DNA from 3 places in the Rahnella sp. PAMC25617 genome. Region 2 is predicted to be linked to each of the others. Evidence: predicted binding sites of a transcription regulator. Region 2 holds the regulator's gene; each other region holds the start of a gene.
What was found. Region 2 encodes PurR, which represses purine synthesis genes. Its sites were predicted from a motif close to CANGCAAACGTTTGCNTG; they were not measured.

Region 1 (5,051 bases), on a different contig from region 2:
GGCAGTGCCGCTATGGGGATTGCATTCCTTCCGGGTCGTGCATTCGCTACTCTTTCCACTCCTCGTCCGCGTATTTTAGTCGTTAATAACTTAAATACCGGCGAAACCCTCAAAACAGAGTTTTTTGATGGAAAGCGTTACAACAAGGATGAGTTGGCTCGATTGAATCATCTGTTCAGAGACTATCGGGCGGAAAAGGTTAAAGCTATCGATCCCGCCTTATTCGATCATCTTTATCGTCTGCAAGTTATGCTCGGCGGCACCAATAAACCTGTTCAGCTTATTTCCGGCTATCGCTCTCTGGCGACTAATAACAGCATGCGTGAACCAGGAAGCGGCGTAGCAAAACACAGTTACCACACGCTCGGACAGGCGATGGATTTCCATATTCAGGGAATCGAATTGAGCAATATCCGCAAAGCAGCGTTAAAAATGCGGATGGGTGGTGTAGGATATTATCCACGAAGTAACTTTGTGCACATCGATACCGGCCCCGCACGGACCTGGTGATGTGTGTAATTAATGGCCTGCCGATGTGCAGGCCATTTTGTGGAGCCCTATGAAAATCCATCTTATTACCGTCACGGCCTTCAGCCAGAACTGCTCTCTGATTTGGTGTACAAAGACTAATCAGGCCGCCATTGTCGATCCCGGCGGTGAAGCCGCACGTATTATTCAGGAAGTGTCTGCCAAAGGCGTTCTGGTTACTCAAATTTTGCTCACGCACGGTCATCTCGATCACGTAGGTGCCGCCGCTGAACTGGCTGCACATTATCAGGTGCCTGTTATCGGACCGCAGAAGGAAGATCAGTTCCTGCTTGATGCTTTGCCGACGCAGAGCCAGATGTTTGGCCTTGACCATTGTGACCCGCTGACGCCTGATACCTGGCTCGAAGAAGGTGACACTGTGAGCGTGGGCGAAGAAATCTTATCCGTATTACATTGCCCGGGTCATACGCCGGGGCATATTGTTTTCATCAATGATGAAGCGCGTATTGCCGTTTCCGGTGACGTGATTTTCAAAGGCGGCGTAGGGCGAAGTGATTTCCCGCGCGGTGATCATCAGGCGCTGATCCACTCGATTAAAACCAAGCTGTTGCCTCTGGGTGATGACATGGTCTTTATTCCAGGTCATGGCCCGATGTCTGACTTTGGTTACGAGCGTAAAAACAATCCTTTCCTGCAGGATGAAATGCCGGTCTGGTGATTATTGATTGCCTGAATACAAAAAGCCCGTCAGTGTCCTGACGGGCTTTTTTAATCGAGAAGCAGTGCTTAACGATTACAGTACGGCGACGATGGCTTCACACAGTGGTGCCATATTGTCGAGTGTGATACCCGCAACGTTGATACGTCCTGAATTCACCGCGTATACACCAAATTCATCACGTAAACGCAATACCTGATCTTTGGTCAGGCCGCTGAAAGAGAACATCCCGTTCTGATTGATAATAAAGCTGAAATCCTGCTGCGCCCCTTTTTCCTGCAAGGTGCTGACAAACAACTGACGCATACGGTGGATACGCTGACGCATATCGCTCAGTTCCTGCTCCCACAGCGTGCGCAAGGCTTCGTTACCCAGAATGGTAGCTACAACCGCTGCGCCGTGTGCTGGCGGGTTAGAGTAGTTTGCACGGATAACCGATTTCATCTGACTGAACGCGCGATCGGCGGTTTCAGCGTCAGTGGCGACTAACGTACAGGCGCCGACACGTTCATTATACAGGCCGAAGTTTTTCGAGTAAGAACTGGCGACCAGTAACTCTTTATGGCTGGCGACAAACAGGCGCAGACCCGCGGCATCTTCTTGCAGACCCTTAGCAAAACCCTGATAAGCAAAATCGAACAGCGGTAACCAGCCGTTTGCCACAGACAATTCAGCCAGCTTCGCCCATTGTTCTTCAGTCGGGTCGATACCCGTCGGGTTGTGGCAGCAACCGTGGAACAACACTACGTCACCGGCTTTCGCTTCGCTCAGGCTTTTCAGCATGCCGTCGAAATCAAGACTGTGATTGGCTGCGTCGTAATAGTTGTACTCTGCAACTTCCAGGCCTGAAGCGGAAAATACGCCTTTATGGTTCGGCCAGCTTGGATTGCTGACCCACACGCGCTTGGCGCTGGTTTGTGTCGCAATAAAATCTGCCGCAATGCGCAGGGCACCGGTACCGCCAGGCGTTTGTGCCGTGCGCGCTCGCTTGTCTGCAATCACTGCGCTGTCTTTACCGAACAGCAGTTCCTGCGTGCAATGTGCAAAATCAGGTAATCCGTCGATGCTGAGATAGGTTTTCGTTGTTTCATTTTCCAACAGAAACTGTTCGGCTTTCTTCACGCTGGCCAAAACCGGCGTTTTACCCGTTTCATCTTTATAAACACCAATCCCAAGATTGATTTTATTCGAGCGGTCATCAGCGCGGAAAAGATCGGTAAGACCCAGAATAGGGTCAGCAGGTGCTGCAGTGATTTTTTCAAACATGTCGGAAAATTCCATAGCCTGATATGACGAAAGAGGGCATCAGGGTACCGCCAGCGCTGTCGTTTGCCAACCGTTTGCGGCAAAAAGAAAGCAGAGTTGTGAGAAGGCGTGTGAGATTAAAATTTTTTATGGAAGAGGGTAGCAAAGTTCGTTTTTTGAATTGTTTAAATGCAAAAGGCAGAGCCGAAGCTCTGCCTTGATATCCACTTTGATGCGCCCGAAAGCGCATCGTTAAGCGATATTAGAACTGGTATTGCAGACCAACACCAACGACGTCGTCTGTGCTACGGCCGGATGCTTTGGTGTAGCTGTTGTCGTCCAGCAGGTTGATTTTGTAGTCAACATAGGTAGACATGTTTTTGTTGAAGTAGTAGTAAGTACCTACTTCTACGTATTTAACCAGGTCAGCATCGCCGCCGCCGTAGGTTGAATCGTTTTTGGTGAAGCCGTTCAGGTCCTTACCTTTAGACTGCAGGTAGGCGATAGATGGGCGCAGACCGAAATCGAACTGGTACTGAGCAACAACTTCGAAGTTCTGAGTTTTGTTAGCAATAGAGCCCGGGTTGCCGTAATCAGTGGTGTTACGTGATTCACCGTAGAAGGTCGCCAGGTACAGGTTGTTAGCGTCATATTTCGCGCCGAATGCGTATGCGTCAGCTTTATCACCAGCACCGTCACGCTTCTGCAGAGAGGTACGGTTAGAAGAGAAGTAAGCACCTGTCAGGCTAACACCGGAGTCGCCGATAGCATAAGCGGCAGAAGTACCCCAGCCGTCGCCATTGGAATCAACTGCGCCACGATCGTCACGACCTTCGTCGTTTTTACCCTGGTACTGTACAGCGAAGCTCAGGCCATCAACCAGACCGAAGAAGTTGCTGTTACGGTAAGTTGCCATGCCATTACCACGACCAACCATGAAGTTGTCGTTGTTCTGGTACATGGTGTCATCGCCAAAGATTGGCAATTGGTCGGTGTAGGACATTACGTCGTAGATTACGCCGTAGTTACGACCGTAGTCGAAAGAACCTGCATCGCCAAATTTCAGACCAGCGAAGCCCAGACGAGTTTTGTTGCCTTCGTCGCCAGCGCTTTCTGCGTGGTTAGCCTGAACGTTGTATTCCCACTGGCCGTAACCGGTCAGTTGGTCAGTAATTTGAGTTTCGCCTTTGAAGCCGAAACGGACATAGGTCTGGTCGCCATCGTCGCCAGCGTTGTCAGAGAAGGTGTGACGCGCGTCAACTTTACCGTACAGATCCAGTTTGTTGCCGTCTTTGTTATAGATCTCAGCTGCGTTAGCTGCACCAGCAACTAACAGAGCAGGGATTACCACTGCAAGAATATTGCGCTTCATCATTATTATTACCCTCATTGGTTTTATTTGGACACCTGCCACTGCCTTAAACAATTCTTTACGGAACTATTCGTGAAAGTTTGGTGTCTCCTGTGTCTGAACGCACTATTCCATCCGAAGTAAGCTTAATCCATAGCGAAAATGCTACTAAATTACTAAATATGTTTCAGTCAGAAAAAATGTATTACAAAATGTGTATTTTACGGAACTTTGTGACAGGGATCTATCTTTCAAAATGACTAAGGCCAGCATTGCTGGCCTTAGTTTTGTAACTATTTTGTTAATTAGAAATAGTTTAATTAATTAGAAGGTTGCACTACGTGGTGTACGTGGGAACGGGATCACGTCACGAACGTTTTGAACACCGGTCACATAAGCAACTAAACGTTCAAAACCTAACCCGAAGCCGGAATGCGGGACAGTGCCGTAACGGCGAAGATCGCGATACCACCAATAATCTTCTTTATTCAGACCCATTTCAGCCATTCGCGCGTCCAATACATCCAGACGTTCTTCACGCTGAGAACCCCCGATAATCTCACCAATACCTGGCGCAAGAACGTCCATTGCGGCAACAGTTTTGCCATCATCATTCATACGCATGTAGAAGGCTTTGATATCTTTAGGGTAGTTTTTGACCACAACAGGCGCTTTGAAATGCTGCTCAGCCAGGTAACGTTCGTGTTCAGAAGAAAGATCAACACCCCAGGAAACCGGGTTTTCAAATTTCTGGCCACAATTAATTAGGATTTCTACAGCATCGGTGTAATCCACTTGCGCGAAATCGGATGTTACAAATCGCTCAAGGCGCGCAACAGCATCTTTGTCTACGCGATCGGCAAAAAAGGCCATATCGTCTGCACGTTCGTCTAAAACGGCTTTGAAAACATATTTAAGCATGTTTTCAGCCAGTGACGCGATGTCATCCAGCGTAGCAAAAGCCACTTCCGGTTCAACCATCCAGAACTCAGCAAGGTGACGGCTGGTATTTGAGTTTTCTGCGCGGAAGGTCGGGCCGAAGGTATAAACCTTGGACAGCGCACATGCATAGGTTTCACCGTTAAGCTGACCGGAAACGGTAAGGAACGCTTCTTTACCGAAAAAGTCTTCGCTGAAGTCGATTTCGCCTTTGTCGGTACGCGGCAGGTTTTGCAGATCCAACGTAGAAACGCGGAACATTTCACCTGCACCTTCGGTATCGGAAGCAGTGATCAGCGGAGTGGACAC
Region 2 (5,051 bases):
ATTTTGAGTTTTGCTTCCTGCGCTTCTTCCAGCGTTGTTGCTTCTTTCCAGTAGCCACAGGAATATTGCATATACGGGTCGAGCATCAGTGTGAATAAATCGTTGCCCAGATCATAATGCTCTTTGCCGACAATCCATGCACGTTTACGCGATTGCAAATTGGTCAGGCGTGCCGCGGCTACCCGCAGAGTGTCTTTAAAATGGTGGGGGAGTTTATTTTCCAAACCTGCACGGAGAACACGCTGGAAAAAAATATCAAGGCGGTCGCATTCCCACCAACCATCCATATAGCTTTCACCCAGACCCAGAGAACCTTCCTGTAAAACACGCTTAAAAAAGTCAGTGTTTTTTACTTTAAGGTCGAAAGGGCGATTACCATTTACCTGGATGTCTGCCATTGCCAGCATTTCACTGGCTATCCGATACCACTGATTATCCTGAATGCTTAGGTCTTCTATACACGATGAACTCATAGCTTCTCCATCACTTTCTCTTCTGACTTATTAACCTGCCGGGAAAAGCAAAGGCTATTTTTTGCAGGTCTTTATGAGAACAGACGACTAGCGCCTCGTCCGATATCCGACACCAACAGAGGAAATTTAGAAGAACGCCTGCGGGCACAAGTCGCGCAGGAAAATCATCCTTGAAAAACGTACTAGGAAAAATAGTGTGACGCATTCCTCGCGTCCGGCTTAAGTATGTAATAAAAGTTTTGTAAAAATGCTATTTTATTGGGTTTTGTTGAGTATAGGCTCGCCCGCAGGCATTCTCAATAGTTAATCGTCATGAATGAAAATGACCATTAAGTGATTGTAACTTATGGTCATTATAACGATTAACTTTCAAAGCTTGCTCAGGCTTCCTGCTCCGACTTTTGCTCAGTATATTGCGGATTTTTGTGTCGCACAGACATCCACCGGCCCAAAACTACCAACAATAGTGTAGACAGCATGGTGGTGACTGTCGCTATTAATGGTTGCGCAATAAATGCGGAAACCAGCAAACTGGCGAGGAAACACAATCCCAATTGCAGGGTATTTTGCAACGCAGCCGCTTTCCCTGTATTAGCAGGAAATGGCATTAATGCATTTGCCACAACAATTGGATAGATTGCGCCATTCACCAGAGCCATGAAACAGAACGGGATCAACAAGCTCACCAACCCGGCATCAGTGAACATGGCGACACAGAACAGACCCGCAACACTCAGGCCATACCCTGTCAGCAGCCAGGGTAAAATTTTATTCCCATCTAACCTGCTGATGAGCAACCTGCAGCCGAAGCCTCCAAGCAGGAAAGCGATGGTCTGCGGAACATAGCTCAGGCCAATCACGCCCGGCGAATAGCCCATATTGCTCAGAATAAACGGCGACCCCGTCAGCCAGGCAAAGAAACCGGCGGAGCAGGCGGCGTAAATCATGACATTACCGCTGTAAACGCGCGATTTCAGCAACGTGCCAAAGCTCGCTTTGTCGGCAGATTTGTGTTCTGCCGGCTTATTTTCCCGCAGCGTGAAGGTGGCGATAAGCAACAAGGCGGCCACTGCAGTCAGCAGGGCAAATATCGCTTCCCAGTCAAAATGGTTGAGCACCCAGGCGCCAAGCAAAGGCGCCAGCGCTGGCGAAAGTGCCACTAAAGGCATAATGCTGGCGAAGGTTTTTTTAGCGACATCCGCTGAAAAACGGTCCACCACGATTGCCTGCCAGGTCACTGCGGCTGCACAGACGCCCATGGCCTGTAAGAAACGCAGCGCCAGAAGGGCGCGCACGTTCTCGACCCAAATCACGCCCAGACAGCCGACGGCAAACAGCATCAGACCGAGCAGTAAAACCGGTTTGCGGCCAATGCGGTCTGACAGCGGTCCCCACAGCAATTGTCCGATGGCGAATCCGCCGAGAAAAATACTCAGGCTGGCGCTGATCATTCCCGGACTGGTCATCAGGCTGGTTTGCATTGCGCTGAACGCAGGGAGGTACATATCTGTGGCTAAAAAGCCGAGCATGCTCAGGCCAGCCAGATAGAGCATAAATCCAAAGGAGGGTTTCATTATTATCTCGTTAATTTATTTATTGCAGATGATTTGATGCAGGGATCTGTTCGGAGGCAGATTTTAACGCTTTGATAACAGCGTTGTGAAACGTTAATATTTGCACTCTGCTATCAAAAATATTGAAGGCTAAAATATGTGGTCAGAATACGCTCTTGAAGTCGTTGATGCGGTGGCAAGAACCGGAAGCTTCAGTGCGGCGGCACAGGATCTACATCGGGTGCCTTCTGCCATCAGCTACACCGTTCGTCAGCTCGAACAATGGCTGGCGGTGCCCTTGTTTGAACGTCGACACCGTGACGTCGTTTTAACGCCAGCGGGCAAAGTTTTCGTGGATGAAGCGCGGGTTCTGATAAAAAAAATGATAGCTACACGACGCCAGTGTCAGCAGGTTGCCAACGGCTGGCGGGGCGAGTTACGTATTGCTGTCGACAGAATCGTTAAACCGGCAAGAACACGGCGACTGGTGCTGGATTTCTATCGTCATTTTCCTGACACGGAACTGATTATTCATTCCGAAGTGTTTAATGGTGTGTGGGACGCACTGGTTGACGGACGTGCTGATGTGGCAATCGGTGCGACGCGGGCGATACCGGTTGGTGGACGTTTCAGTTTTCGCGATATGGGGTTTATGGACTGGCACTGCGTGGTCAGCCCGCAGCATCCGCTGGCGCAGTTACCGGGTGCGCTCAGTGATGACCAGCTCAGGCCTTATCCCGCATTGTGTCTTGAAGACACCTCGCGGACGTTGCCCAAGCGTGATACCTGGACGCTTGATAACCAGCGGCGTCTGGTTGTGCCGGACTGGACCTGCGCGCTTGAATGTCTGAGTGAAGGTTTATGCGTAGGAATGATGCCGGTACATCGCGTGAGCCACCGCATTGAACAGCAGGCATTGCAGGTTCTGGCGCTGGAGAATACCTTCCCTGACAGCCCATGTTGCCTGACGTGGGACCAGAGCAATCCGTCACCTTCACTGGCGTGGTTGCTGGAATATATGGGTGATACAGAAACGATGAACCGTGAATGGCTGCGGGACTGAGAAAGTAAACGCCTGCAAAAGCAGGCGTTATAAAAGATTAAAGGCAAACATTAACGGCGATAGTCGCGGTACGGGCCATCGGCCACCGAACGACGCTCAACCAGTTTCGGATGCACCTCGATGGTCTGTGATTCTTCACGTTTGCTGACGATGCGGTCGAGCAACATAGTAAAGGCCATCTCACCCAACCGTTCTTTCGGCTGATGCACGGTCGTCAGTGCCGGAGAGAAGTACCGCGCATTACGCACGTTATCGTAACCAATCACCGAAATATCCTGCGGGACGCGCAATCCGAGCTCATCAGCGGCGCAAATTGCGCCCATTGCCATGACATCGCCCCCGCAGAAGACGGCGGTGGGGCGTTGTTTCTGCATCAGAATCTTATGCATCGCCTGATAACCTGACTCCGGCTCGAAATCGCCCTGAACCACCCATTCTTCGCGAAGCGGGATATTGGCTTCCGTCAGCGCTTTGACAAAACCCTGGAAACGACCGCCGCCGGTATTACGCGCCAGCTGTCCCGGGATCACGCCAATATCACGATGCCCGCGTTCGATCAGATAGCGTCCGGCCATATAACCGCCTTCGAAAGCATTATCGATAATGCTGTCGGTGAAGTTTTTACGCGCTTCGCCCCAGTCCATCACCACCATCGGAATCGAACGATACTCTTCAAGCATATTGAGTAATTCGTCAGGGTATTCCGCGCACATGACCAGCAGACCATCGACGCGTTTTTGCGCCAGCATTTGCAGATAGGCCTGTTGTTTTTCCAGATTGTTGTGCGAGTTACACAAGATCAGCGTATAGCCTTTGGAGAAGCAGCTGTTCTCGACGGCTTCAATCACCTCGGCGAAATAGGGCGCTTCACTGGAGGTTGCCAGCAGACCAATCGTCTTGGTGTTATTCACTTTAAGACTACGGGCTACGGCGCTCGGAGAATAATGTAGCTCTTTAATGGCAAGCAGCACCGCTTCCCTGGTTTCTTCGGCGACGAAACGTGTTTTATTGATGACGTGCGACACGGTTGTAGTGGAAACGCCAGCGCGCTTTGCGACATCTTTAATCGTTGCCATGTAAAGAATGACTCCTGAACTTCCGTGCTTCAGCACGTTAGCATTATGTTAATCGTTTGCTTGCGTTGATTACACTGCGGACATCTAAAAGGGCAGTGTAATCATTGGGTGGATTCTTCAGAATGAGGCGTGAAATGCTCTCGGGTGAAATCGACCGGCACACAGGCGTGTTAACCGACAATTTTCTCTTATAATGCATGAAAGTGGAAGTAAAATTGTCATGTTCACATTTTCATTCAGCAGAAGATTTTAAAAGTGAATTATGCGAAAATGCGTTGGCACACATTTAGTGTGGCTAAAAGAAACGCCACAACTTGATCCGAAAGGGGGTTTGATGGACAGCAACCTGAAGTTATCGTTGATCACCACGGTATGCGCTTTGCTCATGATTATCGCTTTCAGCTTCACGGCAGTGATGAACTAATCTGGCAGTGAGACAGTAGTGAGACGCAACAAAAAAGGGCGATACCTTTCACAGGAATCGCCCTTTTCAATTTTACGCAGTGACCGTTACCGCCGATACTCTTCCCTGCAGAAACTCTTCGTTAAGTGCTATTCAATGGCTGATTAGCGAAACCTCAGACTTAACGAATTGTTTATTATCGGATTGTTTTTGGGGTCATCACCCGACGTGCGCCAACATAGTGGTCTTGCCAGTAATCGTCGCCCAGTGAGGTGATTTTGATGTCTTCACCGGTTCTTGGCGACTGGATGAATTTGCCGTTGCCAACATAAACACCCACATGATCCGCTGCGCCGCGGTTGTTGATTCTGAAGAACACCAGATCACCGCTTTCAAGTTCGCCACGTTTCACCGGCGCTGCATCGCGCAGGTGGTACATCTCGTTTGCCGTGCGCGGCATTTTAATGCGGATCAAATCTTTGT
Region 3 (5,051 bases), on a different contig from region 2:
AGTCCGAAACTGCTGCTGATTTCCGCCAGCGATAAATACCCGGACGGACTGGCAAACAGTTCCGGCACCGTCGGGCGTCACCTGATGGATCACCCAAGCAACTCGCTGACGTTTGAAACTGAAGAACCGCTGTGGGCGGGGCGCGGCCCAATGAGTCCGGCGTCCATCAACAGCCTGCGCGACGGCGATTTCCGCAAAGATTACGCCTCGTTCCGTATTGATATCGCCAACTCTTCACAAGTGCAGTCAGTGACGCAGGATTTGCTGGCGGAAGGCGTTTACGGCATCAGCCTGGATAACGAAATCCGTCGCCGTGCGTCGCACCAGACCAGCCTGAAAAACGTGATGGAACAGCTGCCAAACTACGATAACCGCATCATTCTCAGCGACAAAAAAGACAAACTGGGTATCCCTAAACCGGCAGCGATTTATCACATGGACGATTACGTGCATCGCGGTATGGCGCGAGCCGTGAAGGAATATACCGAGATCGCCAGACTGATGGGCGGCACCAATTTGCGTTTCAGTAAGCCGGGCGTTTACGGCAACAACCAGCACATTACCGGCACGATGAGCATGGGTCATGACCCGAAAGACTCCGTGGTGGATGCGTTCGGACGCACCCATGACCACGAAAATCTGTTCATCACCAGTACCGGCGTGATGCCGACGTCGGCCACGGTCAACTCCACGCTGACCGCCGTCGCACTGGCGTTACGTACCGCTGATCATCTTGCCAAAACTGCGCTATAGGCTGACTGAAATGACTCTGAATCGTTTATCTCAAAAACGTCTGACGGGCGCATTGCTGGCCTTTGGCCTGAGCCTGATGGCAGGCACGGCTTACGCCGCGCTTTCGCCGGAACAGGATGCGCTGATCAAGAAAGGCGAATACGTCGCGATAGCCGGTGACTGTGTGGCCTGCCATTCCACCGAAGGCGGCAAACCGTTCGCCGGTGGCCTCGGGCTGGCAACGCCGCTGGGCACCATTTATTCGAGCAACATCACGCCATCTAAAAAAGACGGTATCGGTAATTACACACTGGAGCAGTTTGAACACGCGGTGCGTGACGGCGTGCGCGGCGACGGTGCGAATCTGTATCCGGCAATGCCGTACACCTCGTATGCCAAAATCAGCGATGACGACATGAAAGCGTTGTACGCTTATTTTATGCAGGGCGTGCAACCGGTGGATGCCCCGTCAACGCCGACGGCGCTGCCGTTCCCGTTCAACGTGCGTTTGTCGATGGCTGGCTGGAATCTGCTGTTCCTCGAGAAAGGCGCGTTTAAAGCCGATCCGTCGAAAAGCGATCAGGTTAACCGTGGCGCGTATCTTGGCGAAGCGCTGGCGCACTGCAGCACCTGCCATACGCCGCGTAATGCGCTGATGGCGGAGCAGGGCGATAAAGCGCTGGGCGGCAGCAGTCTGGGCACCTGGTTTGCACCAAACATTACGTCGGACGCAGTCAGCGGAACAGGTAACTGGAGCACCGATGAAATCGCCGGTTACCTGAAAACCGGTCATGCGCCGGGCAAGGCGCAGGCGGCAGGGCCGATGGCGGAAGCGATCGACCACAGCCTCAGCCATCTGAGCGACAGTGATTTGCAGGCGATTGCCGTGTGGCTGAAACAAACCACGCCGGTCAGTCAGCAAGGGCAGGCGAGGGCAGCGGACCAGTTCGGCTCACCGGCGAATTATGTCGATACTTTGCGTGGCGTTCCGCGTCCTGCTGATGCTGACAAAATGACCGGCTGGCAGGTGTATGACGGCTATTGCGCCAGTTGCCATCAGCCCGACGGGCGTGGCAGCAAGGATGGCGGCTTGCCATCGCTCATCAACAACACTGCGCTGGGGCATCTGAACAGCGACAATCTGGTGATGGCGATTTTGCACGGCGTACAGCGCGGCGCGGAAAGCAAAGATGTGGCGATGCCTGCGTTTGAGCATTTATTGTCAGACACACAGGTTGCCACGCTGAGTAATCAGTTGTTGCAGCAGTTTGGTAACGATCAGGCGAGTGTGACGCCGCAGCGGGTGAAAGAACTGCGCGCTGGCGGTAAACCTTCGCCGTTGCTGGAGCTGGCGCACTGGGGAATGGGCATTGCAGGGCTGCTGGTTATCCTGCTGATTGCGCTGTTCTTTGTTCGCCGTCGCCGTCGTCATTAATCCAAACTGGCGCAGCGATAAAAAAGGCTGACATTCTGTGTCAGCCTTTTTCTTTTCAGGGCAGGAATTAAATTACTTTATGCGGACCGAAGCATTCGTAGTGAATATTCGCTTCGCTGATGTTCATCGCCAGCAACTGTTTGGCCGCGAACTGCATAAAGCCGACGGGACCGCACAGGTAGAAATGCATCGCCGGATCATTCAGCTGTTCGCTGACTTTGCTCAGATCCATCAGCCCCTGATACTGAAAGTCCTCTCCCGGCAAATCATTTGCCTGTGGCTGGTTATACCAGACATGGCTCTCCAGCTGCGGCAGGTTTTTCTGCGCGCTTTTCACTTCACCGGCAAACGCATGAACCGCGCCGTTTTCAGCCGCGTGCAGCCACTGAACAGGCGCATGATGTCCGCGTTCTGCCAGCGTATTGAGCATACCTAACATCGGCGTCTGACCGACACCGGCAGAAATCAGCGCGACCGGCGTGGTATCGCTGATATCCATAAAGAAATCGCCGTGCGGGGCGGCCAGATGAATGATGTCGCCCGGCTGCGCAAAGTGATGCAGGAAGTTTGATACCGCGCCCTGGCCTTCGCGTTTAACGGCAATGCGGTAGGTTTTACCGTTCGGTGCCTGCGTCAGGGAATACTGACGGATTTCCTGATTTTCCAGCGAGGCATCGCGGATATACACCGCCAGATATTGTCCCGGCTGGAAATCCACCACCGGCAATCCATCGACAGGTTCCAGCAGGAAAGAGGTGATCAGTTCACTTTGCGGTTGTTTTTCGGCGATGCGGAATTCACGCGTACCGCGCCAGCCACCGGTTTTTTCTGCGCTGTCCTGATAAATCTCTGCTTCACGGTTGATAAACACATTCGCCAGCACGCCGTAGGCTTTGCCCCACGCATCCAGCACTTCCTGACCCGGGCTTAACATTTCATCCAGCGTTGCCAGCAGGTGTTCGCCGACAATGTTGTATTGATCCGGCTGAATGGTAAAGCTGGTGTGCTTTTGCGCGATGCGCTCCACCGCAGGTAATAATGCCGCCAGATTTTCGATATTGGCGGCGTAAGCACAGATGGCATCAAACAGCGCCTGACGCTGATCGCCGTTGCGCTGGTTGCTCATATTGAAAATGTCTTTGAGCTCGGGATTGTGCTCGAACATGCGGTCATAGAAGTGCGCGGTCAGTTTCGGACCGGTCGCTGCAAGCAAAGGAATAGTGGATTTAACGGTAGCGATAGTGGCTGAATCAAGCATAGTGAACTCCGTGTCTTTGTCGATTTCATTAAACATGTATTTTAAATGCATCTTATATAAACCCACAATTTCTGTAAACCCCCCTAAAGGGGTAAGGGCTTTTTAAGGTGAAGGGTGTGATGGAGCAGTGCGATGGGGGCTGAGTCACAAAGCTGAAATTTGTACATGTTCAGATGAATATTTATCCCTTGATTACGGGCAGAGGTTCGCAGATCAAAGCCTTGCTGTATCTGGAGCCAATCGTTTGCCTAAAAACCTCAAACTGACCCTATCCGAAGGGCGCTTAAACATTTACACTGTTGCGCAGAACCCGGAAGGGGCTTTTATTTTTAGTTTGTTGAGTCAGGAGATGCGGATGTTAAAGCGTGAAATGAACATTGCCGATTATGATGCTGAGCTGTGGGCAGCAATGGAAAAAGAAGTTGTTCGTCAGGAAGAACATATCGAGCTGATTGCGTCAGAAAACTATACCAGCCCGCGCGTTATGCAGGCTCAGGGTTCGCAGCTGACCAACAAATATGCCGAAGGCTACCCGGGCAAACGTTACTACGGTGGTTGTGAGTACGTCGACATCGTTGAACAACTGGCTATCGACCGTGCAAAAGAATTGTTCGGTGCAGATTTCGCTAACGTTCAGCCACACTCCGGCTCACAGGCGAACTTCGCGGTTTACACCGCACTGCTGCAACCAGGCGACACCATTCTGGGGATGAACCTCGGCCATGGCGGTCACCTGACGCACGGTTCACCGGTTAACCTGTCCGGTAAACTGTACAACGTGGTGCCTTACGGTATCGACGAAAGCGGCGACATCGATTATGACGACGTAAAACGTCAGGCCGAAGCGCACAAACCAAAAATGATCATCGGCGGTTTCTCCGCGTTCTCCGGTATCGTTGACTGGGCAAAAATGCGTGAAATCGCCGACAGCGTTGGTGCTTACTTCTTCGTCGACATGGCACACGTTGCCGGTCTGATTGCTGCGGGCGTTTACCCGAACCCGGTTCCGCACGCGCACATCGTGACCACCACCACGCACAAAACGCTGGCTGGCCCACGCGGTGGTCTGATTCTGGCGAAAGGCGGTGATGAAGAGTTCTACAAAAAACTGAACTCCGCTGTCTTCCCTGGTGGCCAGGGCGGCCCGCTGATGCACGTGATTGCCGGTAAAGCGGTAGCACTGAAAGAAGCGATGGAACCTGAGTTCAAAACCTACCAGCAGCAAGTGGCTAAAAATGCTCAGGCAATGGTCGCTGTGGTTCTGGAACGTGGCTACAAAGTGGTTTCCGGCGGTACGCACAACCACCTGTTCCTGATGGATCTGGTTGATAAAAACCTGACCGGTAAAGAAGCCGATGCCGCACTGGGCCGCGCTAACATTACTGTGAACAAAAACAGCGTGCCTAACGATCCGAAGAGCCCGTTCGTGACTTCCGGTGTACGTATCGGTACTCCGGCTATCACCCGTCGCGGCTTTAAAGAAGCTGAAGCGCGTGAACTGGCTGGCTGGATCTGCGACGTGCTGGACAACGTGAACGACGAAGGCACTATCGAACGCGTTAAACAGAAAGTTCTCGACATCTGTGCACGCTTCCCGGTTTACGCGTAATATTTGCGAAGCCGTAA

Region 1: ACM615_RS15790 (amino acid aminotransferase) is a predicted target of PurR. The motif match lies at 2,537-2,554, and genes of this name have one in related genera.
Region 3: glyA (serine hydroxymethyltransferase) is a predicted target of PurR. The motif match lies at 3,659-3,676, and genes of this name have one in related genera.

The regions. Positions count from the first base shown of each region.
Region 1 covers NZ_JBOCUM010000012.1:177,937-182,987, forward strand. The annotation lists gene ACM615_RS15780 (YcbK family protein) at 1-510, shown strand, start outside; gene ACM615_RS15785 (MBL fold metallo-hydrolase) at 560-1,207, shown strand; gene ACM615_RS15790 (amino acid aminotransferase) at 1,283-2,473, opposite strand; gene ompC (porin OmpC) at 2,715-3,827, opposite strand; gene asnS (asparagine--tRNA ligase) at 4,128-5,051, opposite strand, start outside.
Region 2 covers NZ_JBOCUM010000006.1:234,473-239,523, reverse strand. The annotation lists gene cfa (cyclopropane fatty acyl phospholipid synthase) at 1-473, opposite strand, end outside; gene punC (purine nucleoside transporter PunC) at 854-2,047, opposite strand; gene punR (DNA-binding transcriptional activator PunR) at 2,184-3,089, shown strand; gene purR (HTH-type transcriptional repressor PurR) at 3,140-4,165, opposite strand; gene ACM615_RS07065 (YnhF family membrane protein) at 4,428-4,589, shown strand; gene ACM615_RS07060 (C40 family peptidase) at 4,765-5,051, opposite strand, start outside.
Region 3 covers NZ_JBOCUM010000003.1:396,593-401,643, reverse strand. The annotation lists gene ACM615_RS04030 (GMC family oxidoreductase) at 1-753, shown strand, start outside; gene ACM615_RS04025 (c-type cytochrome) at 764-2,167, shown strand; gene hmpA (NO-inducible flavohemoprotein) at 2,235-3,476, opposite strand; gene glyA (serine hydroxymethyltransferase) at 3,781-5,034, shown strand.